DNA from 4 places in the Pseudodesulfovibrio senegalensis genome. Region 1 is predicted to be linked to each of the others. Evidence: predicted binding sites of a transcription regulator. Region 1 holds the regulator's gene; each other region holds the start of a gene.
The links. Region 1 encodes sigma-54, which starts transcription at its own class of promoters, with help from an activator protein. Its sites were predicted from a motif close to CTGGCACGGNNNNTGCTT; they were not measured.
Positions count from the first base shown of each region.

Region 2: a site for sigma-54 is predicted at 949-966, ahead of F8A88_RS15180 (ammonium transporter). Genes of this name have one in related genera too.
Region 3: a site for sigma-54 is predicted at 935-952, ahead of F8A88_RS09555 (TadE/TadG family type IV pilus assembly protein). Genes of this name have one in related genera too.
Region 4: a site for sigma-54 is predicted at 1,025-1,042, ahead of F8A88_RS01105 (DNA-binding transcriptional response regulator). Genes of this name have one in related genera too.

Region 1 covers NZ_WAIE01000001.1:1,240,316-1,242,519, reverse strand. Annotated here, with positions in the region: gene F8A88_RS05860 (PTS sugar transporter subunit IIA) at 1-96, opposite strand, end outside; gene hpf (ribosome hibernation-promoting factor, HPF/YfiA family) at 99-647, opposite strand; gene rpoN (RNA polymerase factor sigma-54) at 688-2,100, opposite strand.
Region 2 covers NZ_WAIE01000010.1:17,034-19,237, forward strand. Annotated here, with positions in the region: gene F8A88_RS15175 (2-amino-3,7-dideoxy-D-threo-hept-6-ulosonate synthase) at 1-495, opposite strand, end outside; gene F8A88_RS15180 (ammonium transporter) at 1,012-2,204, shown strand, end outside.
Region 3 covers NZ_WAIE01000003.1:273,603-275,806, reverse strand. Annotated here, with positions in the region: gene F8A88_RS09560 (sigma-54-dependent transcriptional regulator) at 1-744, opposite strand, end outside; gene F8A88_RS09555 (TadE/TadG family type IV pilus assembly protein) at 1,010-1,399, shown strand; gene F8A88_RS09550 (vWA domain-containing protein) at 1,326-2,204, shown strand, end outside.
Region 4 covers NZ_WAIE01000001.1:249,014-251,217, forward strand. Annotated here, with positions in the region: gene F8A88_RS01100 (sensor histidine kinase) at 1-585, opposite strand, end outside; gene F8A88_RS01105 (DNA-binding transcriptional response regulator) at 578-997, opposite strand; gene F8A88_RS01110 (hypothetical protein) at 1,257-2,060, shown strand; gene F8A88_RS01115 (sigma-54-dependent transcriptional regulator) at 2,067-2,204, opposite strand, start outside.

The DNA.
Region 1 (2,204 bases):
AAGGGGGGCCACAAGTTCTGTCAGAACCTGTTTCTTGCTGCTTCCCGAAAGTTCCGGGACGATGTAGGCCTCTTGAAGATAATCACCAAGTTTCATGATCAGTGTCCAGGATCGATCAATCCGAAATCGCCGTTGTTTCGTTTATAAATGACGTTGATGCCTTCGGTGTCGGCATTGCGAAAGACAAGGAATTCGCCGTCCGTGGTGTCCAGCTGCATGGCTGCCTCGTCCACGGACATGGGTTTGGGCTCATAGGAGTCACTGCCGACGATTGTCGGGGTCCAGTTGCCGGATTCCTTTTCCAAAAAAGACAGATAGTCCATCTGGACGACCTTGTTGGCTCGGGCCTTCTTGCCGCGATCCTTCATCTTTTCGCGTAATTTGCGCAATTGCGCTTCCAGCTTGTCCAGCACCAAGTCGATGCTTGAATACATGTCCTCCGATGTTTCAAACGCAGACAAATGAATATTGTCCGCATTGAGCACAACATCGGCCTTCTGGCGAAACTTCTCAACCATGAGATTGACCTTGAGCTCGGCCGTGTCAGAATGGGACACGTACTTGCCGAGTTTTCCAAAGCGCTTTTCAGCATACTTCTTGAGATGGTCGGACGGATCGAAGTTCTTGAAGGTGAAGCTGATGTTCATGGACTACCCTCCTGAGTTTGTGGGTATTTGACAAGCCCTGTTAGAAAAACTCCTTTCGCTTTGAAGATGAGGCAATGCCCATTGCAGAACGATATTTTGCCACGGTTCTTCGTGCGATGTTTACATCGAGTTTTTCTTTCAGAATTTCACCGATTTTTTCGTCACTGAGCGGTTTTTTCGGATTCTCCTCGCTTATAAGTTGCTTGATGAGTGCCTTGACGCTCTCGGAGCCGACCTGAGAGCCATCCCCCAAGTCCAAAGCACTGTTGAAAAAGAATTTCAATTCAAAAATACCGTGGGGAGTGGATACGTATTTATTGGTCGTGATCCGGCTCACGGTGGATTCATGCATGCTGATGTCTTCGGCAACCTCTTTCAGGATGAGTGGCTTGAGTTTGGTCACACCCTCTTCAAAAAAGTCCCTCTGAAATCTGACAATGCTCTCAACTACTTTATACAACGTACGTTGCCGTTGGTACAGGCTTTTCATCAGCCATGCGGCAGATCGCATTTTTTCGGAAAAATAATCCTTTTCCTTTTCGTTGCTGGCCTTGAGATTATCCACGTAAAAGGAGTTCATTTGAAGACTGGGAAGGCCGTCATCGTTGAGCATGATGACGAACTCGTCTCCGAACTTGTATACGAAAACATCGGGGCTGACGTAATGTGGTTCTGTGGAGGAAAAATTCGTCCCCGGCATGGGATCCAAGGTTTGGAGGAGGTCAAGATAGGATTTGAGATCCTCCATGGATATCTTGAATTTGCGCACAAGGGGCTTGTACCGGTGCTTTTCAAGGTCCTCGAGATGATCGGTGACCAATGAAACCAAAACAGGATCGCTGTCAAACCCTGCTACCTTCATCTGGACCAGCAGACATTCCTGGGGGGTGCGAGCCGCTATGCCCACAGGGTCGAGCAGCTGCATCTTGCGGATCACCTTTTCCACAAGTTCGGCTTCCACAGGGATCATGGACATTATTTCGTCCACACTGGCCTTGAGGTAGCCGTTGTGGTCGAGATTGCCAACGACAACATCGCCTACGGCAATTTCTTCATCCGTAAAATTGGAAAGGCGCATTTGCCAGCTCAGATGTCCTTCGAGCGAAGGCTTGGAGGCCAGCCGTGCCTCAAAAGACATACCCTCTTCCGGGATTTCTGCGTCCCGGGAGTGTGATTGTTTCGAAGTACTGGAAAACTCACCAAGATAGTTCTCCCAGTCTGCATCCTTGACTAGGGCGTCGTTGGCATCTTCTGTGGCGGAGCGATCGTCTTCGACTTCGGACACGGCTTCATTTTCCGTTTCTTCAAGAAACGGATTCTCCAGCAACTCTTGCTGTACGGTTTCAACCAGCTCAAGCCTCGACAATTGCAGCAGCTTGATTGCCTGCTGTAATTGCGGTGTCATCACAAGCTGTTGAGAAAGTTTGAGTTGTTGCCTGAGTTCAAGTCCCATATACGTACCGTTCCGATTTTTCCTGTTGGGAAAAACTTGTTGTTATTTTTTATTTATCCTGCATGGATTTCGTGCAATCCGCAATGAGCAGGAACGAATTATAC
Region 2 (2,204 bases), on a different contig from region 1:
GGCGCAATGCGCCACCACTTCAGGGTCGTATTCGTTTTCGATTTTGGGACCGCGGGCGTAGACCATGGCCAGCAGGGGCATGCCCCAGTTGGCTGCGCTGGATGCGATTTTTCCGAAATCGTGCAGCATGGTGGCTTCGGCCTCGTCCGCGAGGTTGCAGTGGATGCTGACCGCGTCCGCGCCGAGGCGGACCGCGTCTTCCACGGAACCCACGAGGGTTTTGGCGTTGGGCAGGGGGGAGAGGCAGGTGGACGCGGAAAGATGAACGATGAGGCCGATGTCCTTGCCTTCGGCCCGGTGGCCGCAGCGAACAAGGCCCTTGTGTTCGATCACGGCGTTGGCGCCGCCTTCCACAACGCGTCCCACGGCCTCCTTCATGTCCACGATGCCGTCGATGGGTCCGACAGTCACGCCATGGTCCATGGGAACCACGATGGTGCGTCCTGTGTTGCGGTTGAAGATACGCTCCAACCTGATGGCTTTTCCGATATGCATGTTCAATCTCCTTGGGTGTCCCCTCGGACCCGGACCGCCGGTTTTGGCCTTCGGATAAAACAAAAGGGCCGCCGGCTTTACGCCCGCGGCCCTTGGAAGTTCATTTTGGTGTACCTGTCTTTCGGCTACAACGCATCCCTTCCGTGCCCGCGGGCATCGGTAAACCAGTACCAAAAATACAGGTAGGAAAAGAGGTTGTTGCTGAAAGTTTTGTCCATGACCAAAGAGCTAGTGCAGTTCCGTGGACAATGTCAAGCGGAAAAAATTTTTATTTATATATTACATTATTTGTAAAAATAATAAGGAAACGCTTTTTCGACGGCCACAAGAATTACAAATTAGTAAATAGCGTTGTTCGCAGCGTGTGTTTTGTGACAAAAATGTACAGATAATCGTCTTTCCCGAAATGTAATTTACAGAGTTATATACAGTTATAACAGGGGGTTAATCTATTTGGCACGGAGGTTGCCTTAAGGGGGGCAGTTAGCAACGCATTTCCACAAGGAGGAAACAAACATGCTTTTCGGACTGTCTCATGCCGGTATCCGGCACAAGAAGGTGCTGCTGTCACTCGCGGTCTTGTCTCTTTGGGCAATTCCCGCCGCAGCCGTAGCTGGTGACGAAGTCGCGTTTCTCACTCAGGACAACGCCAACATTCTCTGGACCCTGCTGGCGGCCATTCTGGTCATGTTCATGCAGGCCGGTTTTGGCTGCGTTGAGGCCGGATTCACCCGCGCAAAAAGTGCGGGCAACATCATGATGAAGAACTTCCTGGACTTTGCAGCGGGTTCCATCATCTTTTTCCTGTTCGGTTTTGCGCTGATGTTCGGCTCGGACATGGGCGGGTTCATCGGAACATCCGGCTTCTCGCTGGCCGGGGTTGCCGATGGCGACCTGCCCTGGACCTACACCTTCTGGTTCTTCCAGAGCGTATTCGCCGCCACCGCCGCCACCATCGTTTCCGGCGGCATGGCCGAGCGCACCAAATTTTCCAACTACGTTCTGGTGTCCCTGATCGTCACCGGCTTCATCTATCCGGTTTCCGGCCACTGGGCCTGGGGCAGCCTGTGGTTGGGCGATGACGGCGCAGGCTGGTTGGAGGCTCTCGGATTCTGTGATTTCGCAGGCTCCAGCGTGGTCCATTCTCTGGGCGGCTGGCTGGCCCTGGCTGGCGCCATGGTGCTCGGCCCGCGCGTGGGCAAGTACACCGAGGACGGCAAGGCCAAGGCCATTCCGGGTCACAACATCCCGCTGGCCGGTCTGGGCGTGTTCATCCTCTGGTTCGGCTGGTTCGGATTCAACCCCGGTTCCACCACCACTGCGGACAACACCATCGGTCTTATCGCCATGAACACCTCCCTGTCCGCCGCTGCCGGTACGGTTGCCGCCATGACCTTCTCCAGACTGCGTTACGGCAAGTCGGACATCTCCATGACCATGAACGGCGCGCTGGCCGGTCTGGTGGGCATCACCGCCCCCTGTGCCACGGTCACCCCCGGTTCTTCCATCATCATCGGTCTGGTGGCCGGCGTGCTGGTGGTTCTGTCCATTGAATTCATCGACAAGGTCCTCAAGATCGACGACCCGGTGGGCGCCTCTTCCGTTCACGGCGTGTGCGGTGCATGGGGCACCATCGCCTGCGGTCTGTTCAATGTGGGCGACGGCCTGTTCATGGGCGGCGGCGCGAGCCTGCTGGGCGTGCAGCTCCT
Region 3 (2,204 bases), on a different contig from region 1:
GGGCATGTCGCCGATTTCGTCCAGCAGAATGGTGCCGCCGCGCGCCTGCTCGAACCTACCCTTCTTCACGGCGTTGGCCCCGGTGAACGCGCCCTTTTCATGGCCGAACAATTCGCTTTCCAACAGGTTTTCGGGAATGGCCGCGCAGTTGAGCTTGACGAACGGCCCGGAAGCACGGGCACTCAGGGCATGAATGGTGTCGGAAACCAGTTCCTTGCCCGTGCCGGTCTCGCCCACCACCAGCACGTCCGCATCCAGTTCGGCCACGCGTTCGATGCGCTCCTTGACCAGTTGCATGGGGCGGCTCTGCCCGATGATGTTCCCCAGCGGGCTGTCCACGCGCAGATTGCGCTTGAGTGTCTCAAGCTCCTGTTCAAGCTTGCGTTTTTCCAAAGCGCGCCGAATGACGACGTCCATCTCGGAAATACTGAACGGCTTGGTGAAATAGTCGTAGGCGCCCCGCTTCATGGCCTCCACGCCCGAGCCCTTGGTGGCGTATCCGGTCATGACGATCACATCCATGGTCGGCGCGGCATCGGCCAGATGCGGCAGCGCCTCGATGCCGGACATGCCCGGCAACTTCACGTCGTGCAGGGCAAGATCGAAACGCCCGGCACGGGCCTTTTCCACGCCCTCTTCAGCCGTGGACGCGGTTTCCACCTCGTAGCCCAGTTCTGTCAGGGCATCCACCAAAAGCCCCTGAAACGGGGCATCATCATCAACAACAAGCACGCGTATGGGCATGTTCCATTCTCCGGTTTTGCAATGTCGGCTCCAGCATACCCCAATCGCCGCCATGAATCCACAAAAAATGGATAGCCATGCGTTTCCCTGTGCATATCGCTGGCCAGGGCCAGGACCACACAGACGACTGCATTCGTTCATATAGTTGAAAATAAAGGACTTTAATAAAACATACAGAACGGCAGATTCTTTGGCACGCCCATTGCTTTGCAATACCATCATGGAAATGAACAAACCCGCACAGGGTCTTGGCAAGGAGAATGGCATGAACACAAACGACTCCAAACGCAGCGGGATGGCCGCGACCGAACTGGCACTGATGCTGCCATTCATTTTTCTGCTGCTTTTCATGCTCGTGGAAGGGGCCAACGCCATGCATATGTATTCGTCCCTGCAGGAGGCCAGCCGCGAAGGCGCGCGACTGGTACTTATGGAAGGCGAATCCGCGGACGTGACCTCGCTGGTCCGGGCGCTGGTATCCGATGTTCCGCCGGAAAGCCTGACCACCACGGTCAACACGGTGGAATCCGAAGTCACGGTCATAGTCAGTTGTCAATACACGCCCTTCAACGGAGGCGAAGATGGATACGAATTTCTCACGGGCAGCAACGACCCGTTCGTTCTCAAGGCTCAGACAACCATGCCCCGGCAATAGCCGCAGCGGTGCGGTGAGCATCCTCATGGGCGTGGTCGTCAGCGCCCTGGTGCTTTCCGTGGGTCTGGCCGTGGACCTCGGCAACCTGTACATGGCCAAGACCAAACTGCAGGCGGCCGTGGACTCGGCAGCACTGGCAGGCAGCCTGGAACTGCCCTACGACCCGGACGTGAGCAACGGACGCGTGGTTGCGGCAGTCAACGCCATGCTTGAAAAGAACTATCCGGACGCGGAAGTGGAAAGCATCACCTCAGGCAGCGACATCCGCAGCGTGAACGTGCTGGCCAAGGCCAACGTATCCACCCTGCTCATGGGCGTGGCCGGCATCACGGACAAATGGATTTCCGCCAAGGCCTCGGCGGGCTTCAACAAGCTCGAGGTGGTTTTCGTGGTGGACAACTCCGGTTCCATGAAAGGCACGCCCATCAACATGGTGCGCGCCGCAGCCCTGAACCTTGTGGACCTGATCCTGCCCGATGGCGCCGATCCCGGCTCCAAGGTTGGCTTGGTGCCCTTCAAGGGAACCGTGCGCCTGCAGGACGACGTGCAGGACGGCCTGCCCGCAGGATGCCGCAACTGGGACGGCTCCGAATACACGGGCATGCACGAGGACTTCATGCCCATGTACTGGGCCCTGCCCGACTACTACCGCAACTGGGTCACGCTGGACACATGCTCCGGCATTCCCAAGTCCCATGGCCTGACCGGGGACAAGTACGCCATCACCCAGACCCTCAACCGCATGGATGCCCAGGGCGTCTGGTCCGGCACCATCATTCCCATGGGCATGAAATGGGGCCGCCTG
Region 4 (2,204 bases), 990 kb from region 1:
GGTCTGGCCGATGCGGATGTTTTCCACCAGCCGGTTGAAGGCCACGAAATCGATGGTGGTGCGCAGGATCCATTGCCTGCCTTCGGAAAAGAACTGAACCGCAATGATGAAGTGGGGCACGCCTCGAAGCCCGAGGAATACGTCGGAAATATAGACCTTGCGTTTCATGACCTCGCGGAACCATTCCGCGTCCGCGTAATTGGCCTCGCCCAGCCGGAACGGACCGGAATAGGCCACCTGCATGCCCTGTTCATTGATCAGGCCGAGGTCCACGAAATCACCGCCGTGCCGTTCCATGAGCGTGCGGTGCAGCCGCTCCAGCCTGTCCTCTTCCCTGAAGCAGGAGACCCCCATGTTGTCGGCCAGCACCCGTATCTCGGCGACCTTCTCGAGCAGGTAGGTGTCGATGTTCTGCTCGTGCTTGCGGACGATCTCTCCGAGATGCGCCAGCACTTTGGCCTTGTATGCGGCCGAGTACTGGTATCCGCCGATCAATGTGATCAGCGCCATGGGCATCAGCGATACCAGTATGACCGTGGCGACCATGCTGCGGTGCAGGGACGTGTAGTAGTGGCGGTCAGGCATCGGGGGCCTCCTGCGTTCCGGTGTCGTTCATCAGGTGGGGAAATCGGCGTTCGAGCACGTTCATGACTGTTGTGATCAGCTCGACGGGGTTGCCGCTTTTTTCCACCATTCCCTGAACCCGCCCCAGAGCGGGGTTTCCGTTCATGTCTTCCAGAAATGCGTGCAATACAACGGGAATGTCCGGGTGCTGGGTCGTTACCCGCTCCAGAAGCCCCACGGACCCGGTGTTGATGGTGTTGAACGCCAGCACCACAAGGTCCGGGGGGCAGGGGCCAGCCAGTGCGGCCATGACTTCGTCGCTGTTCTTGGCGCCGCGCACCAGCATGTTCTGCCGTGCCAGTTCGCGGCATATGAAGCCGCGCATGTGGGGATTGCGCTCTGCGACGAGTATGGTGATTTGCGGTCCTTTCATGCTTTTTCCCGGTATTTGTTTCGGGTAAGGCAAAGACCGTGCCACGTTTTGCGTTTGGGCGGATATCTTCAGTACGCTGTTTTTATTGAGTTTGATTGCCGGGTGTGGGGCGGCCAAGCCCGAGGAAACTGCTGCCCGCGTCAGTATTTTTTGCGGGGTGTAAAGAAACCCGTCGCTTGTGCGGCTAACGGGTTTGCATGGGTGTGTCGCGGGGTGTATGGTTGGTATGAGGTGTGGAGTATCCAACCCGGAGGCGATCATGCAGCGAACCATGGGGCGGCAGACCAGAACACGGCGGGTCATGAAGGCAAAGAACTGGGAAATGGGCCGGTGGTGGATCGTTGCGTGCGCGGCCATGGTGTTTTCGGTTTTCTGGGGGGCGGCGGCATGTGCTGAGACGCTGGTGGAAAATCGTCAGCTGGGTTTTCGCATGGTTCTGCCGGACGGTTGGGTGCGGTTGGACCGGGGTGAAGTCTCCGCCCTGAACAACGCCATGGCTTCCGTGCTTTCCGGTACGGTCAGCGGTTCGGACCTTGAGGCGCTGGATGGTTTCCGCATGGGTGGAGAGCAGTTCGAATATCCCTTCATCATGGTGGGTGCCGGGCAGACCGGCCGGATACCTGCGAAGCGGAGCCGGCATTTCAACCAATGGGCGTATGAGCGGGTCGGGTCGTTGCTGGATTCCCGGGTGTTTCATGCCTCGGGCAGTTCGGAAGACCTGCGCGGCATGGATTTCGACAGGCAACGCTTCATGGTGACCGTGACCGCCGAACCGGGCGGCATGGTCATGCGCACATGGTATGTATACACCGGGAACGGATACCTTGTGCTGCGCGGTTTTTTCGACCAGCAGTCCATGCGCCAGCTGCCTGCTGCGGACAGCGCCGTGGCCGGGATCACCCTTGCCGCATGGAACACCTATGTCTCTGCGGACGAGGTCAGCACCCCGGAAAACAGGCGCAACAGTTCCATCTGGCTGGTCTACCTGATGGTTCTGCTCATTCTGGTGGGCATCGGCCTTACGGCCTTTGAGTCCGGCGACGGAGAGGACCACCCCCTGTAGCGGACGTCACTCCACCTTGGTGCTGGTCTTGATGTCGTATTTTTCGATGCGTGCGGCAAGGGTGGGGCGGGACATGCCCAACAGCTTGGCCGCGCGCGTGCGGTTTCCGTCCGTGATGGCCAGCGCTTCACTGATGATCAGTTT